3 regions of the Pantoea sp. B65 genome follow, and region 2 is predicted to be linked to each of the others. Evidence: predicted binding sites of a transcription regulator. Region 2 holds the regulator's gene; each other region holds the start of a gene.
What was found. Region 2 encodes PurR, which represses purine synthesis genes. Its sites were predicted from a motif close to CANGCAAACGTTTGCNTG; they were not measured.
Positions count from the first base shown of each region.

Region 1: JWF83_RS03105 (NCS2 family permease) is a predicted target of PurR. The motif match lies at 3,866-3,883, and genes of this name have one in related genera.
Region 3: purE (5-(carboxyamino)imidazole ribonucleotide mutase) is a predicted target of PurR. The motif match lies at 2,817-2,834, and genes of this name have one in related genera.

Region 1 is NZ_JAHXPU010000015.1:38,762-45,847, forward strand. Features, by position in the region: gene pstA (phosphate ABC transporter permease PstA) at 1-33, shown strand, start outside; gene pstB (phosphate ABC transporter ATP-binding protein PstB) at 77-850, shown strand; gene phoU (phosphate signaling complex protein PhoU) at 944-1,678, shown strand; gene JWF83_RS03095 (MFS transporter) at 1,788-3,026, shown strand; gene yieH (6-phosphogluconate phosphatase) at 3,090-3,752, opposite strand; gene JWF83_RS03105 (NCS2 family permease) at 3,967-5,280, shown strand; gene JWF83_RS03110 (4'-phosphopantetheinyl transferase family protein) at 5,337-6,077, opposite strand; gene JWF83_RS03115 (CynX/NimT family MFS transporter) at 6,214-7,086, opposite strand, start outside.
Region 2 is NZ_JAHXPU010000036.1:152-7,237, forward strand. Features, by position in the region: partial or broken gene JWF83_RS14335 (RHS repeat-associated core domain-containing protein) at 1-1,254, shown strand, start outside; gene JWF83_RS14340 (YnhF family membrane protein) at 1,347-1,436, opposite strand; gene purR (HTH-type transcriptional repressor PurR) at 1,737-2,762, shown strand; gene punR (DNA-binding transcriptional activator PunR) at 2,794-3,702, opposite strand; gene punC (purine nucleoside transporter PunC) at 3,816-5,021, shown strand; gene cfa (cyclopropane fatty acyl phospholipid synthase) at 5,429-6,577, shown strand; gene JWF83_RS14365 (riboflavin synthase subunit alpha) at 6,684-7,086, opposite strand, start outside.
Region 3 is NZ_JAHXPU010000043.1:63,432-70,517, reverse strand. Features, by position in the region: gene ybbP (putative ABC transporter permease subunit YbbP) at 1-1,081, shown strand, start outside; gene purK (5-(carboxyamino)imidazole ribonucleotide synthase) at 1,151-2,218, opposite strand; gene purE (5-(carboxyamino)imidazole ribonucleotide mutase) at 2,215-2,724, opposite strand; gene lpxH (UDP-2,3-diacylglucosamine diphosphatase) at 2,875-3,600, opposite strand; gene ppiB (peptidylprolyl isomerase B) at 3,600-4,094, opposite strand; gene cysS (cysteine--tRNA ligase) at 4,458-5,846, shown strand; gene ybcJ (ribosome-associated protein YbcJ) at 5,918-6,130, opposite strand; gene folD (bifunctional methylenetetrahydrofolate dehydrogenase/methenyltetrahydrofolate cyclohydrolase FolD) at 6,130-6,996, opposite strand.

The DNA.
Region 1 (7,086 bases), on a different contig from region 2:
GCTCGTGTAATTTTTGCCAGGGGCAAACATTAATTGAACAGCGCGGCCACGGCGGCGCTGAATAAGAGAGAAGAGAATGAGTATGGTGAATAAAGCCCCCGGAAAAATGCAGGTTCGCGATCTGAACTTCTATTACGGGAAATTCCATGCCCTGAAGAATATCAACCTGGATATCGCCAAAAACCAGGTAACGGCGTTTATCGGCCCGTCGGGCTGCGGTAAATCGACGCTATTGCGTACCTTTAACAAGATGTTCTCTCTCTACCCGGAGCAGCGTGCGGAAGGCGAAATTCTGCTGGATGGCGAGAATATTTTAACGGCGACGCAGGATATCGCCCTGCTGCGCGCCCGTGTCGGTATGGTGTTCCAGAAGCCGACACCGTTCCCGATGTCGATTTATGACAATATCGCTTTCGGTGTGCGTCTGTTTGAAAAGCTGTCGCGCAGCGATATGGACGAGCGCGTACAGTGGGCGCTCACCAAGGCGGCGCTGTGGAATGAGACCAAAGATAAGCTGCATCAGAGCGGTTACAGCCTCTCCGGCGGTCAGCAGCAGCGTTTGTGTATTGCCCGCGGTATCGCTATTCGCCCGGAAGTACTGCTGCTGGATGAGCCCTGTTCCGCACTCGATCCTATCTCAACTGGCCGTATTGAAGAGCTGATTACCGAACTGAAGCAGGATTACACCGTGGTTATCGTAACGCATAATATGCAACAGGCTGCGCGTTGCTCCGATCACACTGCTTTTATGTATCTCGGCGAACTGATTGAGTTTAGTGATACAGATACCCTGTTTACTAAGCCGCATCAGAAGCAGACTGAAGACTATATTACCGGGCGTTACGGTTGAAAACGGACGATTGCCGTTGCCATTTTGCGACTGGGTTTGCACCCATTGTTTCGGCGTTGATTACGCCTGTTTGATTAACAGGTTGGAGAAAACATGGATAACTTAAATCTTAACAAACATATCTCCGGCCAGTTCAATGCCGAGCTGGAGCACATTCGCACTCAGGTGATGATCATGGGTGGTCTGGTGGAGAAACAGCTCACCGATGCGATTACCGCGATGCATAATCAGGATGGCGATCTGGCGAAACAGGTGATTGAAGGCGATCACAAGGTCAATATGATGGAAGTGGAGATTGATGAAGCCTGCGTGCGCATCATCGCCAAGCGTCAGCCGACCGCCAGTGATTTACGTCTGGTGATGGCGATCATCAAAACCATCTCTGAACTGGAACGTATTGGCGATGTGGCGGAGAAAATCAGCCGCACCGCACTGGAGAAATTCAGTCAGCAACATCTGCCGCTGCTGGTCAGCCTTGAATCGCTGGGACATCATACCGTACAGATGCTGCATGACGTGCTGGATGCCTTTGCGCGGATGGACCTCAATGCCGCTATCCAGATTTACCGTGAAGATAAAAAGGTGGATCAGGAGTATGAGGGCATCGTGCGTCAGCTGATGACCTATATGATGGAAGACCCGCGCACCATTCCCAGTGTGTTGACGGCGCTGTTTTGTGCCCGGGCCATTGAGCGCATTGGCGACCGTTGCCAGAATATCTGCGAAATTATCTTCTATTTCGTCAAAGGCCAGGACTTCCGTCATGTTGGCGGCGACCAGCTGGATAAACTGCTGGCTGGTGATGACGGCGGCAGTAATCCCGCATAATTTCCGTTGAATGGGAGCCATTGATGGCTCCCCTGCGCTGTTTCAGGTACTTCAGATACTCCCGGGGAGATATACTTGGCCTACAATTTTATCTGTAGGGTACTGAAACATGTCGATATCCACTCAAGCGAAGCAGAGCGCGACACCGGCTAAAGCCATGCTCGCTGCCGTTAGTGGCTATGCCATGGATGGTTTTGATCTGCTTATCCTTGGTTTTATGCTGCCCGCTATTAGCGCATCGCTGATATTAAGTCCTTCCCAGGCCGGTTCGCTGGTCACCTGGACGCTAATCGGCGCCGTGCTGGGCGGTATTATCTTTGGGCACCTCAGCGACCGTCTGGGTCGTATTCGGGTGCTGACCTTTACTATCCTGATGTTTTCCCTGTTTACCGGTTTGTGCGCGCTGGCGCAGGGCTACTGGGATCTGCTGATCTACCGCACTCTGGCGGGGGTTGGCCTGGGTGGCGAGTTTGGTATCGGGATGGCGCTAATTGCCGAAGCCTGGCCAGCGCACAAGCGTAATCGTGCATCAGCATGGGTCGGCATCGGCTGGCAGCTTGGCGTGTTGCTGGCGGCGTTTATCACCCCCTTTCTGCTGAATATCATCGGCTGGCGTGGCATGTTCCTTGTCGGGCTGCTGCCGGCGCTACTGTCGTTTATGATTCGCCGTGGCATGGGCGAGCCGGAAGCCTTTACCCGCCAGCAGAAAACCACCCCCGAACTCTCCTTTCGCGCCCGCCTGAAGCTGCTGTTTAAAGATGCGCAAACCAGCAAAGCCAGCCTTGGCATTCTGATCCTCTGTTCGGTACAGAACTTTGGCTATTACGGCCTGATGATCTGGATGCCGAGCTATCTCTCTGCCAATTTTGGTTTCTCACTGACCAAATCCGGACTCTGGACGGCGGTAACGGTGGTCGGGATGACCTTCGGCATCTGGCTGTTTGGCGTGCTGGCCGATCGCTTTGCGCGCTGGAAGATTTTCCTGATCTACCAGTTTGGCGCGGTGATTATGGTGGTGATCTATGCACAGCTGCGTGATCCGATGGTGATGCTGTTTACCGGCGCTCTGATGGGGATGTTTGTGAATGGCATGATTGGCGGCTACGGCGCGCTGATCTCCGATACCTATCCGGTTCAGGCTCGTGCCACGGCGCAAAACGTATTGTTTAACCTTGGGCGTGGCGTCGGCGGCTTTGGACCGCTGGTCATCGGCCTGCTGGCGTCGCAATGGTCATTTGTCGCTGCCATTACGCTGCTGGCGCTAATCTATCTGCTGGATATTATCGCCACACTGTTTTTGTTACCGCGGCGTCAGGGTAACGAAGATGCGCTGGGAGCAATTGGTTAACCGGCGCGGGAGCCAGTAATGGCTCCCGCTGCCTGAGGGGGATATCTCTCCGCCATGCAAAAACTATTGCGTAATCGACCAGCCGCGCGCCTTCCACAGCGCCGGCAGCTGCGCCATATCGTCAAACATGGTCACCAGCGGGTGGTCGAGCGGCTTATTATGGGCGTCGGCACAGTAGTAAAACACCGGAATACCGGCAGCAATGCCCGCCCTGGCGCCGGCCTCGGAATCATCAACCAGAATGCAGCGCTCAACCGGTACGCGCATTTTTTCTGCCGCGTGGTACATCAGCTCCGGATCGGGCTTCCAGCGGGCAATATCATAGCCGCTGAACAACCGGTCATCAAAATAGCGCAGCATATCGGTCAGTCCAAGGGAGTGCTGCATCTTCTTTACGGTGCCGTTAGAAACCACGCACATCGGTACGCTAACCTGCGCCAGCAGCTGCTGCGCACCGGCAATCGGCTGCAAATCGGCATCAAACAGCCTTGCCACTTCCTGACGATAGGCGGCCTCCAGTTCATCGACCGCAACATCCAGCTGATGCTGCGCGCAGACATCGGCGACAATGTCATACAGCTTCACACCCTTATATTTTTCAAACATTTCCTGTAACGACAGTTCAACACCATACTGCGCAAAGGTATTTACGTAAGATTGGGTGCAAATCAGTTCACTGTCCACCAGCGTACCGTCGCAATCAAAAAACACACATTCAATACTCATTACGCTTTATCCTTTATCGTTCGAAGATGTCATAACATCTTTAACCAACTGTGGCAGGATTGCGACCAGGAAATGTCAATTACTGTTAATGACGGCGATAAAGCGGTAAAAACTGCGCAATCGGTTGCGAAAAAACAGTGTGATCCGCATCAAAAATCAGCATATTAGTATAGGATAGCCAACGACAACATTTCCTTTGGTTCGGAATCTGATAATGAATAAACAAGGTTTACTGCAGCGCCTGTTTAAACTGCAAGAGCATGGCACAACAGCACGCACTGAAGTGATCGCCGGTTTCACTACCTTCCTCACTATGGTTTATATCGTGTTTGTGAACCCGCAAATCCTCGGTGTCGCAGGCATGGATACCCAGGCAGTATTTGTTACCACCTGTCTGATTGCTGCCTTCGGCAGTATCCTGATGGGACTGGTGGCGAACTTACCGGTTGCGCTGGCGCCGGCGATGGGGCTGAACGCCTTCTTCGCATTTGTGGTGGTGGGTGCGATGGGCATCTCGTGGCAGACCGGTATGGGCGCCATCTTCTGGGGCGCGGTTGGCCTGCTGTTGCTGACGATTTTCCGCGTACGCTACTGGATGATTGCTAATATTCCGGCGTCACTGCGCATCGGTATTACCAGCGGTATTGGTCTGTTTATTGCGATGATTGGCCTGAAAAATGCCGGTATCGTGGTGCCAAACAAAGATACGCTGATGGCGGTGGGCAACCTGACCTCGCACAGTGTACTGCTTGGCGTGCTGGGTTTCTTTATCATTGCCATTCTGGCCGCGCGTAACATTCATGTGGCGGTGCTGGTGTCGATTATTATCACCACTGTCATTGGCATGCTGTTAGGCGATGTGAAATACACCGGCTTCTTCTCTGCGCCGCCGCCGGTAACCTCGATTATCGGTCAGGTTGATCTGGCGGGTTCACTGAACCTCGGTATGGCCGGTATTATCTTCTCCTTTATGCTGGTTAACCTGTTCGACTCCTCCGGTACCCTGATTGGGGTCACCGACAAAGCCGGGTTAGCCGATGAGCAAGGCAAGTTCCCGCGCATGAAGCAGGCACTGTATGTTGACAGTATCAGCTCCGTGGTCGGTTCCTTTATCGGTACCTCTTCCGTTACCGCCTATATTGAAAGTTCATCCGGCGTCTCTATCGGTGGCCGTACCGGTCTGATGGCCGTGGTAACCGGCATTCTGTTCCTGCTGGTGATCTTCCTGTCGCCGCTGGCGGCGATGGTACCGGCCTATGCTGCAGCCGGCGCGCTGATCTATGTTGGCGTGCTGATGACTTCCAGCCTGGCGCGCGTTAAGTGGGATGATCTGACAGAAGCGGTTCCGGCATTTGTGACTGCCGTGATGATGCCTTTCAGCTTCTCAATAACCGAAGGTATCGCGCTGGGCTTTATTGCTTACTGCGTGATGAAGGCGGGCTCCGGACGCTGGCGTGAAATCAGCCCATGCGTCATCGTGGTGGCGCTGCTGTTTGTGCTTAAGATTGTGTTTATCGACGCACATTGATCCGTGAGTTAAGCGCTAACCGCAGGCGGCGTCAGGATTTACCTGATGCCGCTTTTTTAATGCTGTACCTGACGTTCCGGCGGCATACTGGTGAGGCGCAGGGCGCGTGGTCCCATATTCGGTTTATTCACTTCCACATCGCGCAGCGCGTGCCAGCTATTTCCCTCAGCAAATTCCCACAGGCGTAAACGCTGGGTGCCAGGCGACAGGGCGCATGACCACACCATTAATGGCTCGACATCGCAAATGGCCTGAATATCGGGAAACGCCGTTGAGCGCAGACGACCGGAAGCGGGATGAAGACGCAAAGAGTCGATATCGCGCTGGCCTTCGCCGGTGAGCTTCAGCACGCTCTGACGTAAGGTCCAGAGCTGGGTGGCGGCTTCAATCGGGTCTTGCTGGGCATTGATCCAGGCTTTCTCGCCTGAAGAGAGGCGCTGTAGCTGACTTTCTACCGTCTGACGACTGTGAGCGCGAACAATCTCCATATCCAGTCCGGCACGTCCGCCCTCTTCTGCCAGTAACACACCAACCTGATTACCGGCATAGGCGATACTAAAGTCAGGCAGGTCGGGATCGGCAAAACAGGGACGGCCGCTGCTCGTGGTGATCAGGGAGGGGAGTTGTTGCATACCATAAACCCGCAGCATCAGTTCGGCCAGCAGCTCACGGGCGGCAAGAAAACGCATTCGGCGCTTCTCGTTCAGTTTCCAGGAATCTTCTAATAATTTCTGCGGTAGTCGCGGCATACGTGCCGGGTTCTGGACGTATGCCCAGCGTACAAAATGACTTGCCATCTGTCGCTCCGTGAAAATGGTCGGATAATCATCAATGCTATTGTAAGAATTTTCTGAATCAATTTCATCCGACTTTCCGTTTCCTTACCAAAAATAGGATTAATGGCAAATTCGCCTGCTCAGCCGTCTGGCGGGATTATTTGCTTTTTGCGGCAATTATTCCTGTTGAAATCATGACCAAAGCGATAGTGGACAGCAGGGTAAATACGCCAGACCAGCCGCCACTCTGCTGGTGAATATATCCGACAACTGTCGGACCGGTTGAGGCGACAATATAGCCAAATCCCTGCACAAAGGAGGAGATGCGGCGGTTTTCATCCAGGCTGCCGGCCAGCTCCATCACCCGCATAAACACCACCACAAAGCCCGCGCCTGCACCGATGCCGCCGGAAAGTATCCACAGGGGCCACATTTGCGGCAACAACAACAACCCGGCTGCCATACAAAACCATACGCCACCGGCAATCAGGAATAATTTTGCCGTCGGGAAACGCGCGACAGAGCCAAGCCAGGGAACACCGAAACAACCGAGGATACCCAGTATCTGAAAAATGGAGGCAATGGTGCCGGCCTGGCTGGTGTCCATATTAACAACCGGCTTGATATATTCCGGCAGCCAGGCGGTCATGGCATAAAACAGAAAGGTGTGTGAGGAAAAAGCGATCGCCAGTAACCAGACTACCGGGCGCCGCCATACCGCTAACGCTTCTCTGGCAGACGGCGAGACTGTGGCGCCGGGTGCGCGCGCGGCGCCAGATGGCACGGAATAAACGCCGCCAGCGGGTGGTGTTGCCCTGACAAATCCGGCTCCGATCCACAGCACAATGGCTAAGATTGCCAGCAGGCTCCATATCGCCAGCGCTGCGCGCCAGCCGATCACCGATGCGATCGGCACCGTCAGGGCGGCTGTCAGCATCGCGCCGATGCTCATCGACATCACATATACCCCAGTGATAATACTGGAGTGGCGCTGAAAATCGCGGGCTATCACCATCAGGCTGACGATATT
Region 2 (7,086 bases):
CACACCCTCACCGCCGGTGAAGCCGGTGCGGCGCAGGTGCGGCTGCTGCACTGGCAGAGCGGACTGCCCGCCGGTATCAGCAATAACTCGCTGCGCTACAGCTACGATAACCTCACCGGCAGCAGCGGGCTGGAAGTGGATGCGCAGGGCGAGTTAATCAGTCAGGAGGAGTATTACCCGTATGGCGGTACGGCGATCCGCACGGCAAGAAGCCAGGCGGAAGCGGAGTATAAAACCCGCCGCTACAGCGGCAAGGAACGCGATGCCAGCGGGCTGTATTACTACGGTTACCGTTATTATCAGTGCTGGGCCGGGCGCTGGCTGAGCGCCGATCCGGCCGGGAACCTGGCCGGGCTCAATTTGTATATAATGGTAATCAATAACCCGGTGAGCTATCGTGATCCTGATGGGTTAATGCCACATAGAATTTATCCACCTGGCGAGCACCCCGATACTGATCAACGCATCTATAAAAAACTATCACAATGGACGGCAATGCATGGTGCTGAAATTATCGCTGAGAATCTGACGATCATTGCACAACAAGATAAAGAGAAACGGGTAGTGATTGAAAATAGTTTAAAACGCGCTAAAACGGTACTGGATAGGGCTCTGCTTATGGCACATAGTCATCCTTCCGCCACACAAACGCTGCTTGAACCCTATATAGGTAAAGCTGATGTTGAGTTATTTTCATCATTAGTCAAAGTTTGGGCGATGACCAGAGATGTTATTCAGACGATTCGGAATGATACAGTAAAACGCTCGCGATTTTCCCTAATAAGATATTTGCATGAAAAATCCGATGTTATCGCTGCGGCAATAGCTGATGAGGGCGCAGTTATTCTGGCTGAAAGCTTTTTTAGCGACTCCCCTGAGGTCAGGGTTAAAAATCTGATTCACGAATACAGCCATATGGAAACATTCAAAGATACCGCTTTGGGATTGAGTGTAACCGGTCCGGAAACGACCGATTACTGGTATCTTGATGATGAAATGACGGCAGAGCATTCCACAGATATTTTGTCACAGGGTATTATGGGGATCAAAGAAGAGGAAGGGATTTTCCAGACGGATGCTATCAGGAATAAAATAAGAGAATTAACCGGATACCCTACCCTGACGCGCAGGCAAGCTGTACGCGGCTTTAATAAATATCTTTGGATCCGTCAGGCGCTGGGGGTGCTTAATCCCGATACTGTCGCCGGATCGGGGATGGCGATTTACCGTGCCAGCGCTCACTATTTTGCGTAACATCAACGCATAGATGCAAAAAAAAACGCCTGACGCATACCCCATCAGGCGTTTCTTACCGCTAGTGGAAAAACCGCCGGGTGGTGAGAAAATCAGTTCATCACCGCAACAAAGCTAAAAGCGATAATCACTAACAGTGAGCCAACGGTGGTCATCAGAGATAACTTCAGATTGGTATCCATACTACGCTCCTAAAAGACCCATAAGTCATGAGTATACAATCAATAACTGTGTGGATTTTCCCACAGTTGCAAGTAAAAATCTCGTTTTCTTCTCACAGCCTTGATAGAATTCTTTTTTTCCGTTGCGCAACAACTGCAACACCGCGTTACTTGCCGTGTTTCCTGACGTCATTCTCCTTCCCGACGTCACTCAGAATGCAACAATGAACCCCCATGGCCGCCTGAAAATCGCCAGGGGTACGCAAACGTTTAACATGCTATTTATCAATGCGTTGAGATAAGCGCAGGAGTACCAGTTTAATGGCAACAATTAAGGATGTGGCGAAACGCGCCGGTGTTTCCACCACCACCGTTTCACATGTCATCAATAAAACACGCTTTGTCGCTGAAGATACGCGCGAAGCGGTTTGGGCCGCCATCAAAGCGCTGCACTACTCGCCCAGCGCCGTTGCACGTAGTCTGAAGGTTAACCATACCAAATCGATTGGTCTGCTGGCGACCTCCAGTGAAGCGCCCTACTTTGCTGAAATTATTGAAGCGGTAGAGACCCGCTGCTTTGCCAAAGGCTATACGCTGATCCTCGGTAACGCCCATAACGATCTGCAAAAGCAGCAGGCGTATCTGTCGATGATGGCGCAAAAACGCGTCGATGGCCTGCTGGTGATGTGTTCTGAGTATCCGGATGACCTGCTGAAAATGCTGGAAGAGAATCGCAATATCCCGATGGTGGTGATGGACTGGGGCGAATCGCGCGGCGACTTTACCGATACCGTGCTGGATAATGCCTTTGAGGGTGGTTATATGGCGGGTCGCTATCTGATCGATCGCGGCCACCGCGATATCGGCGCGATCCCCGGCCAGCTGGAGCGTAATACCGGCGGCGGCCGTCATGCCGGTTTTCTGAAAGCGCTGCACGAAGCCAGCATCCATGTGCGCGATGAGTGGATTGTGCAGGGTGACTTTGAACCGGAATCCGGTTATCGCGCCATGCAGCAAATTCTGTCGCAGAAGCAGCGGCCAACCGCAGTGTTTTGCGGCGGCGATATTATGGCGATGGGGGCGATTTGCGCCGCCGATGAGATGGGCCTGCGGGTGCCGCAGGATATTTCGGTGATCGGTTATGATAATGTGCGTAACGCGCGCTATTTCACACCGGCGCTGACCACTGTGCATCAGCCAAAAGAACGTCTCGGGCAAACCGCCTTTGATATGCTGCTGGACCGCATTACCAGTAAACGCGAAGATCCTCAGACCATTGAAGTGCATCCTTCACTGATCGAGCGCCGTTCCGTCGCCGATGGCCCATTCCGCGATTATCGTCGCTAATCTTCTGGCCGGCCACGGCGGTGGCCGGTGATCACGCCTCGTGCAACCACTCGGCATTCATGGTTTCCGCATCGCCCAGATAATCCAGTAGCCAGCTCAGCGCCGGCGACGCGCTCTGTTCTGCCCAGCTGACGCAACATGGGCTGTCGGGAAAACCCGCCGGCAGGCTCAGCTCCGTCAGTTCGCCACTGGCGAGCAACGGTGCGGCGAAGTGCCCGGGCACCATACCAACGCATAATCCCGCCAGCAGACAATCAAAGGCGGTATCCCAGTCCGGCGCCACCAGACGCCGCTGATTATCCAGCGTCCAGGTAATCCGCTTCGGTAAGCTGCGCGAGGTATCTTCCAGCACCAGCGACGGCCACTGACGAATCGTCTCTTCCTCTATCGTTCCCTGCTGCCGCGCCAGCGGATGTCCGGCACTGACCACGCAGCGCCAGTTTAGCGCCCCCATATCGCGAAAACCAAAACGCCCGCCGACCGGGATCGCCTGGGTGGCGCCAATCGCCATATCAACCCGCCCGTCCACCAGCGCATCCCAGACGCCATTAAATACCTCATGGGAAACCAGCAGTTCCATATCCGGGAAATGGCGATAGAAATCGAGTACCAGCTGGCGGCTGCGCTGCGGTTTAACAATCAAATCGATCGCGATACTTAACTGCCCGCGCCAGCCATTGGCCACCTGCTGACACTGACGGCGGGTGGCAAGCATTTTTTTGATAACAGCGCGGCCTTCCTGAATAAAAACTTTACCGGCAGCGGTAAGTACCACATCGCGATGGCGGCGTTCAAACAGCTGAACCGCCAGCCACTGCTCCAGCTGACGTACGGTATAGCTGACCGCCGAGGGCACACGATGCAGCTCACTGGCGGCGGCGCTAAAACTGCCGGTACGTGCAACCGCATCAACCACTTCAAGAGAATGTTCTGACCACATATCCTGCCTGCAAAATTTTTCAACGCAATAGGCAAATATTAGCGTTTCACAAGCCACAGTGCACCCGCTTACACTCTGCGCGTTACATCACCTGCATAAAAAAGAGTTATCTGATGATCAAGTCAAAAGGATTTATTGTTTACCTGGCGCTGTTAAGCATGCTGGGTTTTCTTGCTACCGATATGTACCTGCCGGCGTTTGGCGCCATGCAACAGGACCTGCACACCCATCCTGGCGCTATCAGCGCCAGCCTGAGTATCTTCCTTGCCGGTTTTGCCTGTGCGCAACTGTTCTGGGGGCCACTGTCGGATCGCATCGGGCGTAAACCGGTGCTGGTAATGGGGCTGAGTCTGTTTGCCCTCGGTTGCGCCGGTATGCTGCTGGTGCAGGATGCCACCCTGCTGCTGGTGTTGCGCTTTATCCAGGCGGTGGGGGTCTGTTCCGCAGCGGTCAGCTGGCAGGCGCTGGTCGTCGACCGCTATCACGGTGCGCAGGCTAATCGTGTCTTCGCCACCATTATGCCGCTGGTAGCGCTCTCTCCGGCGCTGGCGCCGCTGCTGGGCGCCTGGCTGCTGAACCATTTTAGCTGGCGCGCGATCTTTGTCGCACTGCTGCTGATTGCGCTGGCATTGCTGATCCCGACGCTGCGGCTTAAATCTGCGACAGTAAAAAACCGCGTCAGCGTGCAACCCCTGGTCAGCTTTCTGCTGTTGCTGAAATCGCGCATCTGGAGTGGCAATGTGCTGATTTATGCCGCCTGTTCCGCCAGTTTTTTTGCCTGGCTGACCGGTTCGCCGTTTATTCTTGCCGATCTGGGGCTGACGCCAGGCGATATCGGTCTGAGTTATATTCCGCAAACGCTGGCTTTTTTACTGGGTGGTTTTGGCTGTCGCGCGTTGCTACAGCGTCTGGCAGGCGCCACCCTGTTGCGCTGGCTGCTGCTGGGTTATGCCATCAGCATCAGCGCCATCTTTGCCGTGGCGCTGTCCGGCCAGGTAACACTGACGGCGCTACTGGTCCCGTTTTGCGGTATGGCGATGGCGAATGGCGCGATCTATCCGATTGTGGTGGCTAACGCACTGCTGCCCTTCCCCGAGGCCACCGGAAAAGCCGCAGCATTACAGAATATGCTGCAACTCGGTCTGTGCTTTCTCGCCAGCATGGCCGTATCGACGCTAATTGCCGAAACGCTGCTGACCACCACCGCAATTATGTTGCTGACCGTTGTTCTTGCTTTGATCGGATATGCGCTACAATTTCAGCGCAAGAGCGAAAAACAGCGGTTGGTCAAAGCAGTCGACGCCACATCACATCAGTGAATGAAATCATTTAGTTAGCTCGCTAACAATATTGTATTGAATATTGCCTGCCGTGAGCATATACTCATCTAAGGCAATATTATATAACAATAAATTAACATTATTTGGTCAGACCTGACAGGGCTGTCGTGGTGTTTTACGGCGTGGCATTCGCAACGCATCTCTGCAGGACCAAACCTGAGTATCGATATTGCAGCCAGTCGCGGGAAACCGGGGCAGCATATCTGCCGCCTGCGCTACTAACATCGCTGCAGCATCAGTAAGGCAAGGTATTTTTCGTTCATTTTCAATCCTCTGTTAAACGTCGGATATCAGGCGCACGGATTTTCCGTGAGTTCTCTCACAATCCTGTAGAAATTAGCTATTCTAATTCTCAGGTTCTAATCACAGCAGGTGATGGAGAAGCTATGAGTTCATCGTGTATAGAAGAATTGGGCCTGGAAGAAAATCACTGGTATCGCATCGTCCATGAAATGCTGCAGGTAGCCGGTGTGGAAGTGAATGGCTCTCACCCCTGGGATATCCAGGTGAAAAATCCCGATTTTTTCCGGCGTGTATTGCAGGAAGGCTCACTGGGGCTCGGCGAAAGCTATATGGATGGCTGGTGGGAGTGTGAACGCCTCGATATGTTTTTTCATCGGGTGTTAAAACATAAACTTGACCAGCAACTCCCGCGCCATTTCAAAGATACGTTGCGCATCGCAGCGGCACGGCTGACTAATCTGCAATCAAAAAAACGCGCCTGGATTGTCGGCAAAGAGCATTACGATCTCGGTAACGATCTTTTCTCATTCATGCTCGATTCCCATCTGCAATACTCCTGCGGTTACTGGAAACAAGCGAAGACGCTTGAAGAAGCGCAGCAGGCCAAGCTGAAAATGATCTGCGAAAAACTGCAGCTGCAGCCAGGCATGTCGCTGCTGGATATCGGCTGCGGCTGGGGCGGTCTGGCGGCGTTTGCCGCGCGCCATTATCATGTCAGGGTAGTCGGCGTGACTATCTCTGCCGAGCAACAGAAACTGGCGCAACAGCGTTGCGAGGGTCTGGACGTGACCATCCTGCTGCAGGATTATCGCGATCTGGCGCAGAAGTTTGACCGAATTGTTTCCGTGGGGATGTTTGAACATGTCGGGCCGAAAAATTATGCCACCTATTTTGACGTTGCCGACCGCAATTTAAAACAGGATGGCATTTTCCTGCTGCACACCATTGGCACGATTAAAACCGATATGAACGTTGACCCGTGGATTGATAAATATATCTTCCCGAACGGCTGTCTGCCGTCGATACGTCAGATTGCCGATGCCAGTGAGCCGCACTTTGTGATGGAAGACTGGCATAATTTTGGTGCGGATTACGACACCACCCTGATGGCATGGTATCAGCGTTTCCTTGAAGCCTGGCCGCAGCTGGCGGAAGATTACGGCGAACGATTTAAACGGATGTTTAGTTACTACCTTAATGCCTGTGCCGGTGCTTTTCGCGCCCGCGATATCCAGTTGTGGCAAGTGGTATTCAGCCATGGGATTGAGGGTGGATTGCGGGTACCGCATTAACGACGGGATGTATTAATGCAAAGGGAGGCATTAATGCAAAGGGAGGCATTAATGCAAAGGGAGGCATTAATGCCTCCCCTACGGTTAGGGTGTGATAGATCGCCCTTTATTGTTCTGCCGGGGATTCCGCTTCCGCCAGCAGCGCCGCTTCGCGCTGTGCCAGAACCCGCTCCACCGTTTCCACTATCGCCTGGGTCTGTGGGTCAATTTCAATATTGACACGCTGCCCCAGTTTTTTCTCGCCCAGCGTGGTACGCGCCAGCGTCTCGGGGATCAGGTGCACGCAGAATTTACTTTTAGTGACATCTCCCACCGTCAGGCTAATACCGTCAATACCGATATAACCTTTACGCAGAATAAATTTCATCACCTCTGCATCCTGCGGTTTAAACCAGATTTCGCGATTATTCTCTGAATTAATAATCTTGCAGATCTCAGCGGTGGTCATAATATGGCCGGACATTAAATGGCCGCCGATCTCATCGCTAAATTTCGCCGCACGTTCCACG
Region 3 (7,086 bases), on a different contig from region 2:
GCTGCGCCAGCCGTTAACCACTCTCAGTCAGCTGGCGGCTTTTTCCCTGTCCTTTATGCTGCTGGCGCTGCTGCTGGTTATGCGCGGCGATCTGCTGGACCGCTGGCAGCAACAGCTGCCGCCGGATAGCCCTAACTTCTATCTGCTGAATATTGCTGGCGCACAGGTGCCGCAGGTTAAAGCATTCCTGCAGCAGCACCAGCTGAAGAGCGGGGACTTTTATCCGATTGCGCGCGTGCGCCTGACCGAAACCAATCATCAGCCGGTCGATCCGGCGCAGGATAATACCTATAACCGCGAGATCAATCTGACCTGGCTGGAGCAGCCGCCGGATAACAGCCCGGTGGTGGCGGGCAGCTGGCCGCCGAAGCTGGGCGAAGTGTCGATGGCTGAAGAACTGACCGATCGCTTAGGACTTAAACTGGGCGATACGCTGACCTTTACCGGTGATACGCAAAACTTCGCCGCTAAAATTACCAGCCTGCGATCTATCGATCACGAAAGCCTGCGGCCCTTCTTTTTCTTTATCTTCCCGCCGGGAGCGCTGGATCAGCAACCGCAAACCTGGCTGACCAGCTTCCGGATGGACGACAATCCGCAGCTGCTGGCCCGGTTAAATCGCGAATTTCCGACCCTTAGCCTGCTGGATATCGGCAGCATCCTGCGACAAATCGGACAGGTGCTGACGCAGGTGAGCCGGGCGCTGGAGATTATGGTGGTACTGGTTACCGTCTGTGGCGTGCTGTTATTACTGGCGCAAATTCAGGTCGGGATGCGCCAGCGGCGTCAGGAATTGGTGGTTTACCGCACGCTGGGCGCCAGTAAAAAACTGCTGCGCGGCACGCTGTGGAGTGAGTTCGCTATGCTGGGGATGGTTTCCGGCATAGCCGCCGCCATCGGCGCCGAAGCGGCGTTATGGGGGTTGCAACGTAAAGTGTTCGATTTCCCCTGGCAGCCTGACTTTACGCTGTGGATGGTGCTGCCATTAACCGGTGCGCTTGTGCTCTCGGTCTGTGGCGGCTGGCTGGGGGTGCGTTTATTGCGGGGTAAGGCGCTCTTCAGGAGTTATTACGCTGAATAAAATTCAGGGGCGGGATTTATTCCGCCCCTGTTGCGCGAGTCATTTATGGCTGCCCTGCGGCCAGTATCCTTACGCCAGTTTCTCGCAGGCCCATGCAATGCCGCTGGCGTACTCCGGCGGTAACAGCGGGACCAGCGCATTTAACGCTTTCGCCAGTTCGCTGCCCTGAACATCATTCAGGTTCAGATGGCCAACTTTACGCCCCGGGCGCACTTCTTTCTCATACCAGTGCAGATTGACCAGCGGCTGCTGCAACCATTGCAGGTTGAGGTCGGTGCCGATCAGATTCACCATGACCGATGGCGTACTGACCACCGGCTTCGGCAACGGCAGGTCAAGGATAGCGCGCAGATGTAATTCAAACTGGCTGATGGAAGCACCGTTCTGCGTCCAGTGGCCACTGTTATGTACGCGCGGCGCCAGTTCATTAATCAGCAGACCTTCCGGCACCACAAAGCACTCCATGGCCATGACGCCAACATATTGCAGCTGGTTCATAATGGCGGCCAACATCTGCTCCGCCTGCTGCTGTTGCGCGGCATCAGGTTGCGGCAGGACCACGCTGGTGCGCAAAATACCTTCCTGATGCAGGTTGTGGGTGAGCGGATAGAACACCGTGTCGCCGTGATGGCTGCGGGCGCCAACCAGCGAGACCTCAGCGGAGAAGTTAATTCCCTGCTCAACAATGCACTCACCGTAACAATCCTGCGGCAACTCATTCGTCTGATTTGCGCGTAAACGCCACTGACCGCGTCCGTCATAACCACCGGTACGGCGTTTGACGATCGCCAGTTCGCCGAGTGAGGCAAACACCTGCGGCCACTGGTCTGCTGCCGCCAGCAACTGCCATGGAGCGGTGGCGAGGCCGAGCTGATCGAGTAGCTGTTTTTGTGTCAGGCGGTCAGCAAGCTGCGGGAAAATATCACGGTTAACAAACGCCGGGTGCCGGGCCAGTTCGCGGGTTAACGCGGTTTCCGGCCAGCGTTCGATCTCGGCGGTAATCACGCTCTGCTGAATCGGCAGTGCTTCCGGCTCGGCATCCAGACCGACAGGATAGACCGCAATCCCCAGCGGTTCTCCAGCCTGGCGCAGCATGCGTCCAAGCTGGCCATTACCTAATACGCAAACCGGTTTCATGCATTACCCCGTGGATCAGGATTGTTCAGTACTTCATCGGTCTGGCTCTGACGCCAGTCGGCCAGACGTTGCGCCAGTTCCGCATCATGGAGCGCCAGGATCTGCACCGCCAGCAGGGCGGCGTTGGCGGCGCCGGCTTTACCAATCGCCAGCGTACCGACCGGAATGCCGCGCGGCATCTGCACGATAGAGTAGAGGCTATCCAGACCGCTTAGCGCCGCGCTCTGCACCGGCACGCCCAGTACCGGCAGCAGGGTTTTTGCTGCCAGCATACCGGGTAAATGCGCGGCGCCGCCGGCACCGGCAATAATCACCTGGTAGCCATTGCCCGCTGCATTTTCCGCAAAGCTGAACAGTTTGTCCGGGGTACGGTGCGCAGAGACCACTTCAACGTCGAAAGGAACCGCAAGGGTGGTAAGGATCTCTGCGGCAAATTCCATAGTAGCCCAGTCACTTTTCGAACCCATAACAATGGCAATACGGGCTGAGGCGGCATTGGATGACATGCGAGTCTGACTCCTGTGATTGTACAAACTTCACCCGCGCGATTTTAAGATGGCAGGTGGGAAGGGCAGAGAGAATAGCATGACTCGGCAGCGAGGAAAACGGTTGCGTAGCCGCTGGCGGCGGCAAAACAGGGCTTTTTTTACCGCGCTTCAGAAAGGGAAAGCGCTGAGGCTGACCGCGTCGGCATTGACCTCGATCATCGAGCCCTGGTGGTGCCAGGCGCCCAGTACCACCCGTTCTGCGCTGATATCCCCGGCCTGCACCTGATGTACTGCCGGTCGGTGGGTGTGGCCATGGATCATCCACTGCACCTGGTGGCGCTGAATGGCGGCGATCACTGCCTGTTGATTGACGTCCATAATCGCTGCGGATTTGCTGCTATTGGCGTTTTTGCTGTCTGCGCGCATACGGGCGGCGATACGCTGCCGGATAAACAGCGGCAGAGCCAGAAACAATTTTTGCAGCCAGCGCTGATGTACTTTACGGCGAAAACGCTGATAGCCCTGGTCATCGGTACACAGGGTATCGCCATGCAGGATCAGCAGGCGTTTACCATACAGTTCGAGAACCTGCTCTTGCGGAAGTAACGTCATACCACTGGCGCGGGCAAAACGATGGCCCAGCAGAAAGTCACGATTGCCATGGATAAAGAAGCAGGGGACGCCGTGCTCTGTTAGCGCCCGCAGCGCGGCGGCAATTTCCGCATGCAACGGTTCAGGATCGTCATCGCCGATCCAGGCTTCGAACAGATCGCCAAGAATATACAGTGCGTCGGCGTGTATCGCTTCACGCTGTAAAAAACGCAGAAAACCGGCAGTAATTGCCGGTTCTTCATGGCACAGATGCAGATCTGCGATAAATAGCGTGCGTGACATTACTCGCTAATGGTCACTTTCTGGATGACCACATCTTCTTTTGGCACATCCTGATGCATGCCGCTGCGGCCGGTAGAAACGCCTTTGATTTTCTCAACCACGTCCATACCTTCAACCACTTCAGCGAACACACAGTAGCCCCAGCCCTGCAGGGTTTCGCCGCTGAAGTTCAGGAAGTCGTTATCAGCTACGTTGATAAAGAACTGTGCGGTAGCGGAGTGTGGTGCGGAAGTACGCGCCATTGCCAGCGTGCCTTTGGTATTTTTCAGGCCGTTGTTCGCTTCGTTACGGATCTCTTCTTTGGTCGTTTTCTGCTTCATACCAGGCTCAAAACCGCCGCCCTGAATCATAAAGCCGTTAATGACACGGTGGAAAATGGTATTGTCGTAAAAACCGTCACGACAGTAATCCAGGAAGTTCTGCACGGTAGCGGGGGCTTTGTCGTCGAAAGTTTTGATAACGATATCGCCATGATTAGTCTGGAAAGTAACCATAATCTCGTCCTGTTAAGGTGGGAGTTTTAAACGACTGTGCTTACGGCAGCTTGATAAAAATGCCGGGCCAGTTTAAATAGACGCCTCTTATATCACAAATTGTGATGACGCGTCAGCAGGTGAGAAAGTCGTAGTTGCTGCCATATCCTTGCATTGCATCGCGCTTACGATAACAATACAGCAAAATTACCCTTTATATACCCGAGTAATTGGTGTTGCAGTAAGGCCGCAAGGGAGCCAATCCCGGGACGCTGACTATCCGCAGTGATTCGGGTGACTCAGCGCGGCCGACACAGTTGCAACGCCAGGTTCGATGGGGATAACCCGTTTTGTTAACCCGCACACGCCATACGGAATGTCTCAATGCTAAAGATCTACAACACCCTGAGTCGTCAAAAAGAGGAATTTAAACCTATTCATGCTGGTCAGATTGGCATGTACGTGTGCGGAATTACCGTTTATGACCTGTGTCACATCGGCCATGGCCGTACTTTTGTCGCCTTTGACGTGGTGGCGCGCTACCTGCGCTATTGCGGTTATCAGCTGAAGTATGTGCGCAATATCACCGATATTGACGATAAAATCATTAAACGCGCCAATGAAAACGGTGAAAGCGTCGAAACCCTGACCAACCGTATGATTGCGGAAATGCAGAGTGATTTTGCCGCGCTGAATATTCTGCCGCCGGATCTGGAACCACGTGCCACACGTCATATCAGTGAGATTATCGAACTGGTCAGCAAGCTGGTTGCGCGTGAACACGCGTATGTCGCCAGCAATGGGGATGTCATGTTCTCGGTAGAGAGCGATGCTGATTACGGCAAGTTGTCGCGTCAGGATCTGGAGCAGTTACAGGCTGGCGCGCGCGTTGAAGTTGCCGCCGATGTTAAACGCAATCCAATGGATTTTGTGCTGTGGAAGATGTCGAAAGTCGACGAACCAAGCTGGCCATCGCCATGGGGTGCCGGTCGCCCCGGCTGGCATATTGAATGTTCGGCGATGAACTGCAAACAGCTCGGCGAGCACTTTGATATCCATGGCGGCGGTTCCGACCTGATGTTCCCGCATCATGAAAACGAGATTGCGCAGTCTACCTGTGCCCATGACGGCCCCTATGTTAACTACTGGATGCACTCCGGTATGGTGATGGTTGACCGTGAGAAGATGTCAAAATCACTGGATAACTTTTTCACCGTGCGTGATGTACTGGCGCACTACGACGCGGAAACCGTGCGTTACTTCCTGATGTCCGGCCACTATCGCAGTCAGCTGAACTATGGCGAAGATAATCTGAAACAGGCGCGTGCCGCGCTGGAGCGCCTGTATACCGCGTTGCGTAATACCGATGCCTCGGCGGCGGCGGCAGGGGGCGAAGTATTTGAAACGCGTTTCCGTGAAGCCATGGATGACGACTTTAATACCCCGGAAGCCTACTCAGCGCTGTTTGATATGGCGCGCGAGGTTAACCGCCTGAAAGCGGAAGATATGGCCGCCGCCAACGGCCTGGCCGCCAGGTTACGCCAGTTAGCCGGCGTACTGGGTCTGCTGGCGCAGGATCCGGAGCTGTTCCTGCAAAGCGCTGCCAACAGCAACGATCAGCAAGTGGCGGAAATTGAAGCGTTAGTTAAAATGCGTTTCGATGCGCGTCAGGCTAAAAACTGGGCGCAGGCGGATATTGCCCGCGACAAGTTAAATGAGCTGGGAATTATTCTGGAAGATGGTCCGCAGGGCACCAGCTGGCGGCGTAAGTAAATTCGAGCCAGCTTAAAAGTTAACTATTAGCGCATAAAAAACGGCAGCCGCGGCTGCCGTTTTTCATCACTTTACGCGGTTACCGTAACCTTATTACCCGCAAATTCCACTTGCTGGCCGGCGATAATCTTGCAGCGTTTGCGGGTTTCCACGGCGCCATTCACCGTTACCTGGCCTTCGGCAATCAGCGATTTTGCCATTGCGCCGCTCTCTACCCAGCCTTCCAGCTTCAGCAGATCGCATAAATCAACGTGTGGGTGTTTACCCAGAGAAAAGGTTGCCATTAGTTTGCTGCTCCGTCGTGATACTCTTCGCATGCCTGCAGGGTGTTCTGAATCAGGGTTGCCACTGTCATCGGGCCGACACCACCCGGTACCGGGGTAATATACGCAGCGCGTTCGGCGGCGGCTTCAAATTCCACATCACCGACCACTTTGCCACTTTCCAGCCGGTTAATACCGACATCAATCACGATAGCACCCGGTTTAATCCATTCGCCCGGAATAAAGCCCGGTTTCCCGACGGCAACCACCAGCAGATCCGCATGTTCAATATGATGGCGCAGGTCTTTGGTAAAACGGTGGGTGACGGTGGTGGTGCAGCCAGCCAGCAGCAGCTCCATACTCATTGGACGCCCGACGATATTGGAGGCGCCAACCACCACCGCATTCAGACCATAAGGGTCGATATTATAACGTTCCAGCAGGGTGATAATGCCGCGCGGTGTGCAGGGGCGCAGTTTTGGCGCGCGCTGGCACAGACGCCCAACGTTATACGGATGGAAACCATCCACATCTTTATCCGGCGAGATATTCTCCAGCACTTTGACATTGTCGATACCCGCAGGCAGCGGCAGCTGGACCAGAATGCCATCAATTTCCCGATCGTTATTCAGCTTATCAATCAGCGCCAGCAACTCGGCTTCGCTGGTGGTGGCGGGCAGATCGTAAGAACGTGAGATAAAACCGACTTCTTCACAGGCACGACGTTTACTGCCGACATAAATCTGTGACGCCGGGTTTTCCCCGACCAATATCACCGCAAGACCCGGGGCACGTTTACCGGCGGCCAGACGCTGCTGAACTTTTTCCGCAACCTCAAGGCGCACCTGCTGCGCAATCGTTTTACCATCAATAATTTTTGCTACCATCAGAGAGGAAATCCATCTGTTTTGAGTTAAATCGGGGAATGCGCCTATTCTGGCAGAAGCGGGCGCTGCTGTCAGGCACAGAATTATCCG